DNA from 3 places in the Burkholderia sp. JP2-270 genome. Region 1 is predicted to be linked to each of the others. Evidence: riboswitches for the same ligand, from Rfam matches in the RefSeq annotation. Region 1 holds a riboswitch; each other region holds the start of a gene.
The links. Region 1 has a riboswitch for cobalamin ahead of DM992_RS12895 (HoxN/HupN/NixA family nickel/cobalt transporter). Riboswitches for the same ligand answer to the same signal wherever they lie in the genome.
Positions count from the first base shown of each region.

Region 2: linked by a shared signal. The riboswitch ahead of DM992_RS07835 (TonB-dependent receptor) and the one ahead of DM992_RS12895 (HoxN/HupN/NixA family nickel/cobalt transporter) in region 1 are both predicted to bind cobalamin.
Region 3: linked by a shared signal. The riboswitch ahead of DM992_RS24075 (CbtB-domain containing protein) and the one ahead of DM992_RS12895 (HoxN/HupN/NixA family nickel/cobalt transporter) in region 1 are both predicted to bind cobalamin.

Region 1 covers NZ_CP029824.1:2,724,998-2,729,721, reverse strand. Annotated here, with positions in the region: gene cobO (cob(I)yrinic acid a,c-diamide adenosyltransferase) at 1-112, opposite strand, end outside; gene DM992_RS12905 (cobalamin biosynthesis protein) at 147-524, opposite strand; gene cobA (uroporphyrinogen-III C-methyltransferase) at 521-1,330, opposite strand; cobalamin riboswitch at 1,440-1,677, opposite strand; cobalamin riboswitch at 1,803-2,067, shown strand; gene DM992_RS12895 (HoxN/HupN/NixA family nickel/cobalt transporter) at 2,254-3,312, shown strand; gene cobW (cobalamin biosynthesis protein CobW) at 3,339-4,418, shown strand; gene cobN (cobaltochelatase subunit CobN) at 4,425-4,724, shown strand, end outside.
Region 2 covers NZ_CP029824.1:1,637,400-1,642,123, reverse strand. Annotated here, with positions in the region: gene DM992_RS07840 (iron ABC transporter permease) at 1-784, opposite strand, end outside; gene DM992_RS07835 (TonB-dependent receptor) at 803-2,719, opposite strand; cobalamin riboswitch at 2,783-3,037, opposite strand; gene DM992_RS07830 (ATPase) at 3,192-3,542, shown strand; gene DM992_RS07825 (cell division protein ZapA) at 3,539-3,853, shown strand; RNA gene ssrS (6S RNA) at 3,935-4,116, shown strand; gene DM992_RS07815 (EVE domain-containing protein) at 4,228-4,689, shown strand.
Region 3 covers NZ_CP029825.1:1,377,942-1,382,665, reverse strand. Annotated here, with positions in the region: gene DM992_RS24085 (inorganic phosphate transporter) at 1-1,100, opposite strand, end outside; gene DM992_RS24080 (histidine phosphatase family protein) at 1,281-1,868, opposite strand; cobalamin riboswitch at 1,917-2,059, shown strand; gene DM992_RS24075 (CbtB-domain containing protein) at 2,092-2,301, shown strand; gene DM992_RS24070 (CbtA family protein) at 2,315-3,043, shown strand; gene DM992_RS24065 (LysR family transcriptional regulator) at 3,066-3,974, opposite strand; gene metE (5-methyltetrahydropteroyltriglutamate--homocysteine S-methyltransferase) at 4,102-4,724, shown strand, end outside.

The sequences.
Region 1 (4,724 bases):
CGGTGTGGACGATCAGCAGGCCTTTTTCATGGGTGGCGGCGGCCTGCTTCTTCTCGTGGCCGGCGCGGCGGCGTTCGGCCATCCGCTGATGGGATTCGGAGTCGGTCTTCATCGGGAATCGTCCTGTCGAAAGCGAAAGAAAGGGTTCAGAGCGGGCCGGCGAGTGCGACCGTCACGCCGTTCCGGATGGATTTGGGGCCCAGCAGCCGGCCGTGCGGTGCCGCGAGCTGCGCGCACGGCTCGGCCACGCCCGCGACGCCGAAGCGCGCGAGCGCGGCGTCCGACGGGCCGCTCGCGGCCAGTTCGGGACGGCTCGCGAGTTGCGCCGCGTCGAACGCGACGAGCGGCCAGCCGCGTCGCGCGCACAGCGTGCGCAGCGCGCGGGCACGCGCCTTGTCGGCGAGCGTCGCGACGAGCGCCGGTTCGGCGGCCGGGTAGAGCGCCAGCGCCGCGCGGATCGCGGCATCGAGTTGCGCGGCCGTCACGCCCGCGCGGAAACCGACGCCGAGCGCGACGCGCATCATGCGCTGCCGCCGAGCGCCGCACGCACCGACGGATCGTCGGCAAGCGCCGCGACGCGGCCGATTACGACGATCGCCGGCGAACCGATGCCGGTCGCGCCGACGCGTTCGACGACGGTGTCGAGCGTCGCGAGCACATGCCGCTGTTCGGGGCGCGTCGCGTTCTCGATCGCCGCGCACGGCGTATCGCCGGGCAGGCCGCCGTCACGCAGCGCCGCCGCAATCGCGTCGAGCCGGCGGATGCCCATATAGATCACGATCGTCATGCGCGTGGCCGCAAGCGCGCGCCAGTCGGGCTCGTCGGCGCCCGCGCCGTGGCCCGTGACGAAGATCACGCCCTGCGCGTCGCCGCGCTGCGTGACCGGAATGCCGAGCGCGGCCGGCGCGGCGATGCCCGAGGTGATGCCGTTCACGACCTCGACCGGGAAACCGGCCGCACCGAGCGCGGCCAGTTCCTCGCCGCCGCGGCCGAACACGAACGGATCGCCGCCCTTGAGCCGCGCGACGCTGCGGCCGGCGCGCAGGTGCGCGAGCATCGCGGCAACGATCGCTTCCTGCGGCGTCGACGCATGACCGCCGCGCTTGCCGACATGCTCGATGTGCGCGTCGGCACGCGCATGGCGCAGCACGTCGGGGTTCACGAGATCGTCGACGAGCAGCACGTCCGCCGCGCCGATCGCGCTCACGGCCTTGAGCGTCAGCAGGTCGGCGTCGCCGGGGCCCGCGCCGATGAGCCAGGCGCGGCTCATCGCGCGCGGCACGGCGCGCACCGTGTCGAGACAGTGGAAAGGGGAAGGCGGGCGGCACATCGGCGGCCGGCGAGCAGGCAATGCATGACGGATCGGGCGAAGCCCGCGCGAACGCGGGCGGAATGCGCACCCCATCCGTCCCCCGCGGATCGGGCGTTCGGCGAGCATCGGGCTCGCCCCTTGCGTCGGCCGGTATCCGGGCTGGCCGCTTGCCAGGCCGCGGCCTTCCCGCCCGGCTGACGGGCAGTGGCATCGTGGGCGGCATGGGCGCGTGCGCGGGGAAGCGCGTCGCGCGGGCGGCGTACCGTTGCGGGGACAGCACAGGCCGGGCGGTCGTCCGCCTCCTGTTTCCCGTTTAACTGCATGCGCGGAATGCGCATGCGAGCACCGAACGCGGCGCTACGATAGCACAGCGGTACGCCCGCGCGAACCCGCCGCGACGATGCCGGAAGCGGCCTCCGGCGTGGCGCCGCGGCCATGCAAGACGCCGTTCGGAAAGCCGCGCCGCCTTGACGCTCCCGCCCCCGACGCCTACACTCGCACGCGTTTTGGTGCTCGCGCGCGCCCTCCGGCGCACGCAGTTAAACGGGAAACAGGGAGCCTGCCTGCGTCGCAGTCGAGCCAACCTGTGCTGCCCCCGCAACGGTAAGCGAACGCATCGTGCCCGCCGCGATGCAGCGCCGCTTCGCCGCATGCCGCGCGCATGCGGACGACCGCCACTGGATGCCCTGCGCATCCGGGAAGGCGAAGCGGCGTGTTCGTCAGCCCGGATACCGGCCTAAACGTTGGGGTTCAGCGCCGCGGGGAGGCGGCGCATCGTCCACGGCCGCAGCATGCCCGACACCCGAGCGTTTCCCGATTCCCGTCGTCCGACCGCCCGTGCGAGCGCGCATGATCCGGCCCGATGAAGGGCCGGACCGCGCGGGGCGAGCCGCGACGGCCGTGTTGGCATTCTTCATGTCGACCGTTCGCAAAGGAGCGTCATGCTCGATTCGCTGTTTCGCCTGTTCAACGACAGCCCGTCCGGGCTGCGCGGCAAGATCGTCGCGATCTATGCGCTGCTGCTCGCGTTCAACGCAGGCGCGTGGATCTGGGCGTTCGCCGCCTTCCACGGTCAGCCCGTGCTGCTCGGCACCGCGCTGCTCGCATACGTGTTCGGGCTGCGCCATGCGGTCGACGCCGACCACATCACGGCCATCGACAACGTCACGCGCAAGCTGATGCAGGAGGGCCGCAGCCCGCTCGGCGCGGGCCTGTTCTTCTCGCTCGGCCACTCGACGGTCGTGATCGTGATGTCGGTCGTGGTCGCGCTCACGGCCGCGTCGCTCGCGCGCTTCGAGAGCATGAAAGCGTGGGGCGGCGTGATCAGCACGAGCGTGTCGGCGTTCTTCCTGCTGGTGCTCGCGATCGCGAACCTGCTGATCCTGATTTCCGTCTACCGGACGTTTCGCGCCGCACGGCGCGGCGAGCCGATCGTCGACGCCGATCTCGACCTGCTGCTGAACCAGCGCGGCGTGCTCGCGCGCCTGTTCCGTCCGCTGTTCCGGCTCGTGTCGCGCAGCTGGCACCTGTATCCGGTCGGGTTCCTGTTCGGCTTCGGCTTCGACACGGCGACCGAGATCGCGCTGTTCGGCATCTCGGCGGCGCAGGTGCAGGGCGGCCTGTCGTTCTGGTCCGTGATGGCGCTGCCGATGCTGTTCACCGCCGGCATGACGCTGGTCGACACGACCGACGGCATCCTGATGATGGGCGCGTATCGCTGGGCGTACGTGCGGCCGATCCGCAAGATCTACTACAACATGACGATCACCTTCGTGTCGGTGCTGGTCGCCGCGCTGATCGGCGGCATCGAGGTGCTCGCGCTGCTCGCGGACAAGCTGTCGCTGCAGGGCCCCGTGTGGGGCTTCGCGTCGATGGTGGCGTCGCACTTCGGCATGCTCGGCTACGTCGTGATCGGCCTGTTCCTCGCATGCTGGCTCGTGTCGGCCCTGATCTACCGGTTAAAGCGCTACGACGAGATCGACGTGACGATCTCGGCCTGACTCCCCCTTACGACCCTGGATATTCCATGACTCTACGCAAGCTGCCCGTCACGATCGTCACGGGCTTTCTCGGCAGCGGCAAGACGACGCTGATGCGCCACATCCTGCAGCACGCCGAAGGCCGCCGCATCGCGGTGATCGTCAACGAATTCGGCGAGCTCGGCATCGACGGCGAAATCCTCAAGGGCTGCGGCATCGGCTGCGACGACGCGCAGGACGAAGCGTCGGGCCAGCTTTACGAACTCGCGAACGGCTGCCTGTGCTGCACCGTGCAGGAAGAGTTCTATCCGGTGATGGAAGCGCTCGTCGAGCGCCGCGCTGACATCGACCACGTGCTGATCGAGACGTCGGGGCTCGCGCTGCCGAAGCCGCTCGTGCAGGCGTTCAACTGGCCGACGATCCGCAACAGCTTCACGGTGGATGCGGTCGTGACCGTCGTCGACGGGCCGGCTGCCGCGAGCGGCCAGTTCGCGGAAAACCCGCAGGCAGTCGACGCGCAGCGCCGTGCGGACCCGAACCTCGACCACGAATCGCCGCTGCACGAACTGTTCGCCGACCAGCTGTCGTCCGCCGATCTCGTGATCGTGAACAAGGCCGATCTCGTCGGCGACGCGCAGTTCGCGCAGATCGAAACCGCGATCCGCGAAGAGATCCCGCCGCAGGTGAAGATCGTGCGCGCGACGCGCGGCGAGCTCGACCTCGCGATGCTGCTCGGGCTCGAATCGGCGTCGGAAGAAACGATCCACCTGCGCCACGACCATCACGGCTCGGCCGACGACGGCGATCACGATCACCATCACGACGATTTCGATTCGGTGGTCGTGTCGGGCGACGCGGGCTCGCGCGAAGCGACGATCGCCGCGCTGCAGCGCGTCGTCGAAGCACACACGATCTACCGCGCGAAGGGCTTCGCCGCGCTGCCCGGCGCGCCGATGCGGCTCGTGATCCAGGGTGTCGGCCGCCGCTTCGACAGCTATTTCGACCGCCGCTGGCAGGACGGCGAAACGCGCGCGAGCCGTTTCGTGCTGATCGGCGAGGATCTCGACGCGGCCGCGCTGCAACGCGCGTTCGACGCCGCGTGCGCGGCCGAACCGCAACAGGCGTAACGCACGATGCATCTGCTGCGCACCACGCCGGGCGGCTTCGTCGACGATACGCAGGGCGTCGTCCGGATCGACCAGCAACCGGCCGACATCGTGATCCTGAGTTCGGCCGACACGACGCTGTCGCTGCTCGCGAGCGTCGTGCCGCAATTGCCGGCCGGCTTCCCGAGCGTGCGGCTCGCGAACGTCACGTTCCTGCGGCAGCCGGCGTCCGTCGATTTCTATGTCGACGACGTGCTGCGTCATGCGAAGACGGTCGTGATCGATCATCTCGGCGGCGAAGCATACTGGCCGTACGGGATCGAGCAG
Region 2 (4,724 bases), 1.1 Mb from region 1:
CCGTCGTTACCGCAGCCGCCGCGGCCAGCGACGCGACGAGATAGATCCGCACGCGCAGGCGCGCGACCGGTACGCCAAGCGCGAGCGCGGTCGCGTCGCCGCGCAGCAGCACGTTCAATTGCGGCGCGGCCGGCAGCGCGACGCATGCGGCCAAGAACAGCGCGCCCCACGCGAACCACGGCGCGGTCACGCCGTTCAGGTCGCCCGTCAGCCAGAAGATGATCCCGCGCAGCCGCGCATCGGGCGCGAGCGACAGCAGCAGCGTGACGAGCGCGCCCCACCCTGCCGCGATCACGACACCAGTGAGCAGCAGCCGCGGCGACGCGTCGCGCGAATCGCCGCGCCACAGCTCGCGGCGCGCGAGACCGAGCACGAGCGCGACCGATACGAGCGCGCCGGCGAACGCCGACGCATCGACGAGCCACCACGCACCGCCCGCGATCATCGCGACCAGCGCGAACCCGGCCGCGCCACCGGACACGCCGAGCACATACGGTTCCGCGAGCGGGTTGCGCAGCAGCACCTGCAGCAGCGCGCCGGCAAGCGCGAGCAGCGCACCGCACGCGAAGCCCGCGAGCGCGCGCGGCAGGCGCAGCGTGCGGACGATGTCGGCGAACAGCGCGTCGCCGCCATGCGGCACGAGCGACGCGAGCGCCTGCCACGGCGACATCGGCACGCTGCCGATCGACAGCGACACGACGAACAGCAACGCGACCACGGCGGCCAGCGCGGCCCAGATCGCGGCGGCGCGCGCGGCGCTCATGCCGCGCACGGGGCTGCGCATGACGCGCGGCGCATCCGCTTACTGCTGCTGCCAGCCGAGCGTGACATAGGCGCCGCGCTTCGGCGTGTTGTAGGCATATGCAAGCTCGTAGTCCTTGTCGAGCAGGTTGTCGATACGCGCGCTGACATACCACGACTTCGTGATGTTGTAGCGCGCGGACAGGTTGACGATCCCGTAGCCGCCGAGCCGCCCGCCGCCCGGATCGTTGCGCGCGCCGCTCACGAGCCATTCGCCGCCGACGCGCCACGCGCCGAACGCGCGGTTCACGGCCATCGACGCGAAACGCCGCGCGCGGCGGTCGAGATCCTGATTCTGCGTTTCGTCGACCGGGTTCTGCAACGTGGCGGCAACCCGTACGTCGGTCGCGCCGACATGCCCCTGCCACGACCCTTCGAGCCCCTGCACCTTCGCGCTGCCGACGTTCTGCGCAATATAGTAGAAACCGCTCCCGTCGGGCCGATAGTTGATCAGGTTCGCATAGCGCGTCTGGAACGCGGTGAGCCGCATCACGCCCACCGCATCGGACGCGTACTGCAACGCGGCCTCGATCGAATGGCTGCGCTCCGGCTGGATCGACGGATTGCCGGCCATCGGGTAATAGAGGTCGTTGAAGCTCGGCGCGCGGAACGCGTCCGAATAGCTCGCGGTCACCTTCCAGCGATCGGTCAGTTCGAGGCCGTAGCCGAGATAGTAGGAATTGGCGCCGCCGAAGTCCGAGTACTGGTCGCGGCGCAGGTTCGCCTGGAACTGCTGGCGGCCGAAGCGCCCCGAATAGCCGACCCAGCCGGAATTCACGTGACGCTGCGGCGCGGAATACGCATTCGACATGAATTGCTGGTCGAGCCGCTCGTAGCCGGCCTGGATCAGATGATCCGGCGCGATCCGGAAGTCGTTCTGCCACGTGTACTGGCGGTTGTCGGTATTGAAGTGATCGGTATAGACGCCGTTCAGCGCCGACTGGCTGCGATCGTTGCCGGTCGACACGCTCACGCGAGCGGTCCACCAGTCGGTCAGCTTGCCGTTCGTGAACGCACGCACCTGCTGCACGCGCGAATAGAGGTTGTTCAGGTCGGTCGGCACGCCCCACGCATTGTCGTAGCTGTTGTTGCCGTTCGACTGGAAGTAGCTGATGCCCGCATCCCAGCGGTCGTTGAAGCGGTGGCGCAGCGCCGCGGTGATGCTCTCGTTCAGGTAGCCGTTCGCATTCGGGTTCGCGTTCGGCTTCTTCGCCGGGTCGAGCGCGGAAAAACCGTTGTCCTTGTCGCGTGCGATCGACACGCTGAACGTCGTCTTTCCGTCGCCGTCGAGCCGCCCCGATACGCCGGCCTGCTGCGTCTGAGTGCCGTAGCTGCCGACGCCGACCGCGAAGTTGAAGCGCGGCGGATGATTGCCGCCGTCCTTCGTGAACACCTGCACGACGCCGCCGATCGCGCCCGAGCCGTACAGCGACGACACGTTGCCGTTCACGATCTCGACGCGCTCGATCTGGTCGAGCGGCAGCTGGCTCAGTTGCGCGGCACCGAGACTCGCGGAATCGACCCGCACGCCATCGATCAGCACGAGCGACTGCGTCGACTCCGCGCCGCGCAGAAACATCGTCGTGCTCGCGCCGGGGCCGCCGTTGCGCACGATCTGCGCGCCGGGTGCGAACGCGAGCAGGGTCGGCAGGTCGGCGCCCGGATGCGCGGCGATATCCTGCGCGTCGAATACGGTGGTTTGCGGAATCGTGTCGGCCAGCGCCTGCGGCGCGCGCTGCGCGGTGACGACGACCGGTTCGAGCATGGTCGCAGCGCCAGGCCGGGCCGCGGACACGGCCGACGTTGTCGCGGGTACGGCGGGCGCCGCGGCATCGGCATTCGCCGCGGTCTGCGCGGCGGCGGCAAGCGGCAGTCCGCAGAGCGCGCCGAGCGCCGTGCGGACGATTGGGGTCAGCATGAAGATAAATCCCGTGAAGCACTGCGCGCCCCGCCTCCCCGCAGGCCGCGCGTCACGAAGCCCATGCGGGCTCCCCGCCTCGGCCGGTATCCGGGCTGGCGGCGTACCGGCTCGCCTTCCCGCGCGATGACGCGCAGTGGCCCGCGCCCGCGTGCGACACCTGCACGCGGAACGCGCCCGAGCCGGCCTGCGTCACAGGACGCGGCCGCTTACCGTTGCGGGGGCAGCGCAGGTTGGCGGCCTCCCGGCGGAGCCCGCTCCCTGCTTCCCGTTTAACCGCGCGTTCCACGCGCGAGCACCGAGGCGGCGCCAGTTTAGGAGCCGCTCGCGCGAGCGTCAAGGAAGCGTCCGGACACGCACGTGGCGCGCCTATTCGCGGCAAGAAGCGGGGGTGTTACGACTGGAAACGTTACAGATGTCGGATTGCGCGTTATTCCGCGCTAAAATGCTGGGTCTTTAGAGGACGCAGCAAATGCTCAACGAACTCGAAACCCTATCTCAAAATATTGGCCGTCTGATTTCGCTGAACAAGCGCTATCACTCGGAACGGCTCGCGCTCGAGGAGCAGGTCGCGCAATTGCGCGCGGAAGCGGACACGGTCCGCGCGGAACTCGCGCAGCTGCGCGATGAACGCAATGCGCTCGCAGCCGAGCGCGACACGCTGTCGGCGAAGATCGACGACGCGCAGGTGAAACTGAACGCGATTCTCGAAAAGCTGCCGCGCTCGAAAAGCGCGGAGCAAGCCGACAACCAGCTCGACCTGCTGGATGCGCAGGCGCGTACGGGTGGCGATGACGCGGCCAGCCACGGAGAACATGCATGAGCACCAAGCAGATCGAAGTCTCGATTCTCGGTCAGGCCTATCGTCTCGCCTGTTCGGCCGAGACCGAAGCGGCGCTGCTCGAGGCGGTCGCGCGCGTGGACGCCGAAATGTCGAAAATCCGCTCGAACAGCTCGGTACGCGGCACCGATCGCATCGCGGTGATGGCGGCACTGTCGCTCGCATCGGAATTGCTGCGGCTGCAAACGAGCGTGCGGCACGGTGAAGCATTTCCGGCGGAGGAAATCCGTCGTACAATGCACCAGATGAACGAACAGCTCGGCGCGGTGCTCGCACAGCACGAGACGCAGTAACGTTTCAATCGATGCGTCGATTCTCCTTGATCTCGGCGATCAACGGTGGTCAAATTGGCGCATCGAAACACAGTTCAGTCAGCTTCCCTGCCTGGTTCGCCAAGGTCATATATTCCTTGAACCAATGCCATGTGCACGGTTGCGGAAATTTGTAGCACGGGCGCGCGCGTCACTCTGTCTGATGTACCCGAAGTGCTGCTAACTGCGACCAATTCTGAACCTCAGGTTCAGGATGCCGGCCTAGCGGCCAAGGCGGGGGCCTATCCAACGGCATCGGGCGAGTCCCGGTGCCGTTTTCTTTTTCAGGGTCTGTTTGCACGCAGAACGCGCATGCCAACAGACCATCATGCCTCCTGCTGCGTCGATCACGATCCATGCAATACTGGCTGATGAAGTCCGAACCGGACGAAGCAAGCATCGACGATCTCGCCAACGCACCGCAGCGCTCGCTGCCGTGGACCGGCGTGCGCAATTATCAGGCGCGCAATTTCATGCGCGACACGATGAAGATCGGCGACGGCGTGCTGTTCTATCACTCGAGCTGCCCCGAGCCGGGCATCGCTGGCCTCGCCGAAGTATCGTCGACGCCCTACCCCGATCCCACGCAGTTCGATCCGAGCAGCCCCTATTACGACCCGAAGTCGACGCAGGAAGCGCCGCGCTGGCTCCTCGTCGACGTGCGCTATGTGAAAAAGTCGCCGCTCGTGCCGCTCGCCGCACTGCGCGAACACGACGAACTCGCCGACATGCGCGTGCTCGCACGCGGCAACCGGCTGTCGATCACGCCCGTTACGCGCGCCGAATGGCGGTTCATCACCGAAAAGCTGATGAAGTAGGCGCACGCAGCAGGCGCGCGCAGCAGGCGCGCGCA
Region 3 (4,724 bases), on a different replicon from region 1:
TCGACGTCGCGCTGCGGCACGGCTGCCATCGAGCCCGACGCGCCGACCGCAGTCGCGAGCGACGTCGACAACTGCTGTACGGCCGGCAGCACGGCGGGCGTCAGCTCGCGACGCTGCACGTAGTGCTCGACGTCGGCGCGCGGGTTCGCGGACGGCGCGACGCCGCTCGTGTATTTCCCGAACGTCGCGGCGGCCTGGTTCGCGACCGCAACGAAGGTCTGCGATTCGGCGGGCGTAACGGCCTTGTTCAGCGCATACGCGGTCGGCACCGTGCCGATCAGGATCAGCATGATGAGGCCCATTCCTTTCTGCCCGTCGTTCGAACCGTGCGCGAACGACACGCCCGTGCAGGTGAGGATCAGCAGGCAGCGAATCCAGAACGGCGGCGGCTGGTCCTTCGGCGGCTCCTTGTACAGCTCGGGAATCCGCACGATGGCCTTCAGCACGAGCAGCAGCAGCGACGCGCACAGGAAACCGACGATCGGCGAGAGCAGCAGCGACTTGCCGACGCCGAGCGCCTGGCCCCAGTCGACGCCGCTCGTGCCCGACGGCCCGTGCATCAACTGGTTCATCAGCCCGACGCCGATGATCGAGCCGATCAGCGTATGCGAGCTCGACGAAGGCAACCCGAAATACCAGGTCGCGAGGTTCCAGACGATTGCGGCGATCAGCAGCGCGAACACCATCGCGAAGCCCGCGCCGCTGCCGACCTGCAGGATCAGTTCGACAGGCAACAACTGCAGGATGCCGAACGCGACGGCGCCGCTCGAAACCATCACGCCGAGGAAGTTCCACATGCCGGACCAGATCACCGCGACGTTCGGTGTCAGCGAGTGCGTATAGATCACGGTGGCGACCGCGTTCGCGGTGTCGTGGAAACCGTTGACGAATTCGAAGCCGAGCGCGATCAGCAGCGCGGCGCCGAGCATCAGGTACGGGAACAGCGATCCTTCGCGGACTGGCGACAGATCGTCGATCAGGTGCGTGGCGATATAGACGGCGCCGATCGCGAGCACCAGCAGGAAGAAGGCATAGCCGACCTGCCGGTTGCGCTCGACGGAGCCGCGATTGTTCGCGGCGGACGAAGCAGGTTGATTCATGACGGCATCTCGTGAGGGAACCGCGTCCGATCCTAGCTGCGGCCAGCAGTCAGTTTGATGACAATCGGGATGACGAACGGTATGTCTTACGGCGACGTAAGGTGAATGTCGGCGCGCGACCGAGATGCGACACGTCGGCCCGTATCGCGGCCCAGATAGTGAACACGACACGGCAGGGACTTACGCATCGGTGTCGCGCCGATCGTCGTTCGTCATCAATGCCCAGCCGTGCGGTGATGCAACGAAGGTCATGCACGACAGCGGCGCGACGTCGATGCGGGTTGCAGCGTCGGGATTCATCCGCAGTACGTGTGCGACGGCCGCGCGAACGATCGCCGCGTGGGTGACCGCGACGATGTCGCGGCCAGGCGGCAGCGCGTTCAACCATGCGCCGACGCGGCGAGCGGCGGCTTCGAACGACTCTCCGCGATGCGGTGACGCGGATGGATCGGCGATCCATGCACCCAGTTCGTCCGGCAGGTCGCGTGCGAGGTCGTGCAGCCGCTTGCCGCGCCAGTTTCCGTAGTCGATGTCGCGCAGCGCGTCATCGACGTCGGCATGCAGCCCGAGCGCATCGGCGGTCTGCCGCGCGCAGCGTGCGGGGCTGCACAGCACGAGCGAGCCGGCGACGCCTGCCCACCGGTCGCGCAGCGCAGCGGCGTTCGCGAGCCCGTGAGCGTCGAGCGGATCGTCGTCGGGAAACGCGCCGGTGCGCATTGCCCGGGTCGATGCGTGTGCGATCAGGCGCAGCGAGGCATGCATGTTGATGTCGGTTTTCGAAAGGGGCCGGGGCGGTTGTGCGGTCGTCCGCAGACCTTCACTTCAATACGCGGACGTTCGCGCGTACAATTCGCCCGATACGAAACGCGGAAGCCGGTGCAATCCCGGCGCGGTCGCGCCACTGTAACCGGGGAATCCCGATCCCGGAAGCCAGACCTGCCTTCGTACCCATCCAACATTTGTCGGGGCGCGATTCCCCTGAGGTGCATCCATGAGCGAAGCAGTGCTGAAGCCGGTTGCCGTGCCGGCACCCATCCCCGTCCGTGAACTGTTGCCGTGGGCCGTGTTCGTCGGCCTGATCCTGCTGCTCGCACTCTATTTCGTCGGCGCGGAACAAGGCGCGACGTCGCTCGTGCCGGGCATGTACGTGCATGAATTCGTCCACGACGGCCGCCATCTGCTCGGCTTTCCCTGCCACTGACGCGGAGTACACGATGGTCGGAAAGCTGCTCATGCGCGGGATGCTCTCAGGCATCGCCGCGGGCCTCCTCACGTTCGGTTTCGCGAAAATCGTCGGCGAACCGCAAGTCGATCAGGCGATTTCCTTTGAAGAAAAGCTCGAGGCCGCCAAAGGCGACGTGCCGGAGCACGAGCACGAACTGGTCAGCCGCGACACGCAGGCCGGCCTCGGCCTGTTGACGGGTGTCGTGACCTACGGCGCGGCATTCGGCGGGCTGTTCTCGCTGGTCTTTGCGTATGCATACGGGCGAGGCGGCCGTCTCCCGGCACGGCCGCTGGCCGCGTGGCTTGCGCTGGCGGCGTTCGTCGCGCTCGTGATCGTGCCGAACATCAAGTACCCGGCCAATCCGCCGTCGGTCGGCGATCCCGACACGATCGGCTATCGCACGGGCCTGTTCTTCCTGATGATCGCGATCTCGATTGCGACGATGGCGTTCTCGGTCAGCGTGCGCCGCCATCTGCTGGCGAAGCTCGGCCAATGGAATGCGTCGATCGTCGCGGGGCTCGTGTTCATCGCGATCATCGCGGCCGTGCAGGTCGGGCTGCCGTCGATCGACGAAGTGCCGGCCGCGTTCCCGGCCGCCGTGCTGTGGAAGTTCCGCGTCGCGGCCATCGGCATGCAGGCGATCATGTGGACGACGATCGGCCTGCTGTTCGGCGCATGGGTAGAGCGCGGCGAACGCATCGGCATGCGCGCCGCCTGACACGTATCGCGACGGGGCACGCCTAGCGCAGCATGCGCGGCGCGTTCCACGTCGATTCGCGCGCAAGCGCGACGAACGCGGCCAGATAGTCGATCGATGCATCTGCTTCGCGGATGCCGAGGAAGATCTGCTTCGCGATCCCCTGCTTGCCGAGCTTGACCGGCACGACCGGCATCCGGTCCGCGTATTCGTCGGCGAGCCATCTCGGCAGCGCGGCCATGCCGCGCCCGCTCGCGACCATCTGCAGCATGATGTCGGTCGTCTCGATCGACTTGTGCCGCCTCGGCACGATGCCGGCCGGCGTCAGGAACTGGTTGTAGATGTCGAGCCGGTCGGTTTCGACCGGGTACGTGATCAGGATCTCGTCGGTCAGTTGCTCGGGAGTCACGTAGTCGGCGTTCGCGAACCGGTGTGAGTCGGCGACCACCAGCACCTGCTCGTAGTCGAACACGGGATCGAAGCGCAGGCCCGGCTTGTTCAGCGGATCGGGCGTGACGAGCACGTCGATGTCATAGCCAAACAGCGCACCGATGCCGCCGAACTGGAAGCGCTGCTTCACGTCCACGTCGACGTCGGGCCAGCGCGACAGATACGGCGACACGACCTTCAGCAGCCACTGGTAGCACGGGTGGCACTCCATCCCGATGCGCAGCGTGCCGCGCTCGCCCTTCGCGTACTGCCTCATCCGCTCCTCGGCGAGCTCGAACTGCGGCAGCAGCCGGTTCGCGAGCTTCAGCAGATAGTGCCCGCCCTGCGTGAGCCGCAGGCCGCGTCCTTCCCGATCCCAGATCGGCGTGCCGAGCTGCTGCTCGATTTTCCGGACGGTGTGGCTGAGCGCCGATTGCGTGAGATGCAACGCATTGGCGGCCGCGGTCAGCGAGCCCTGGCGCTCGACTTCACGAATGACGACGAGATGGAATCGTTCCAGCATGGATATCGCTTATCTAACAGATGCATGAACAAATTTAATGGATGAATGAAATAATGCCATTTTATTTCATGGTTTGAAATCCCTATCATGGCTGCCGGATCTTCTATTTCATCTGGACGGCAGCTTCATGGTCAGGACACACAACCTCGGTTTTCCGCGCATCGGCGCGAAGCGCGAACTCAAGTTCGGTCTCGAACGCTACTGGAAGGGCGAATCGTCGCGCGACGAGCTGAAGGCGCTTGGCGCCGGGCTGCGCCAGCGCCATTGGCACGACCAGCGCGATCTCGATCTCGCGCCGATCGGCGATTTCGCGTTCTACGACCAGGTGCTCGACATGAGCTTCACGCTCGGCAACCTGCCCAAGCGCGTGCAGGGCTTCCACGGCGACGTGCTCGACAACTATTTCCGCGTTGCGCGCGGCCGTTCGGCGCAGTCGGCGCAAGAGCATGCGGCGTGCTGCGGTGGCGTCGCGGCCGGTGAAATGACGAAATGGTTCGACACGAACTACCACTACATCGTGCCGGAATTCCACGCGGACACGAACTTCTCGCTCGACCCGTCGCGCCTGCTGCAGCAACTGGCCGAGGCGAACGCGCAGGGCGTGAATGCCAAGCCGGTGATCATCGGCCCCGTCACGTACCTGTGGCTCGGCAAGGAGAAGGACGATTCCGACCGTCTCGCGCTGCTGCCGAAGCTGCTGCCCGTGTACGGCGCGCTGCTCGATACGCTGACCGCGCAGGGAGTCGAATG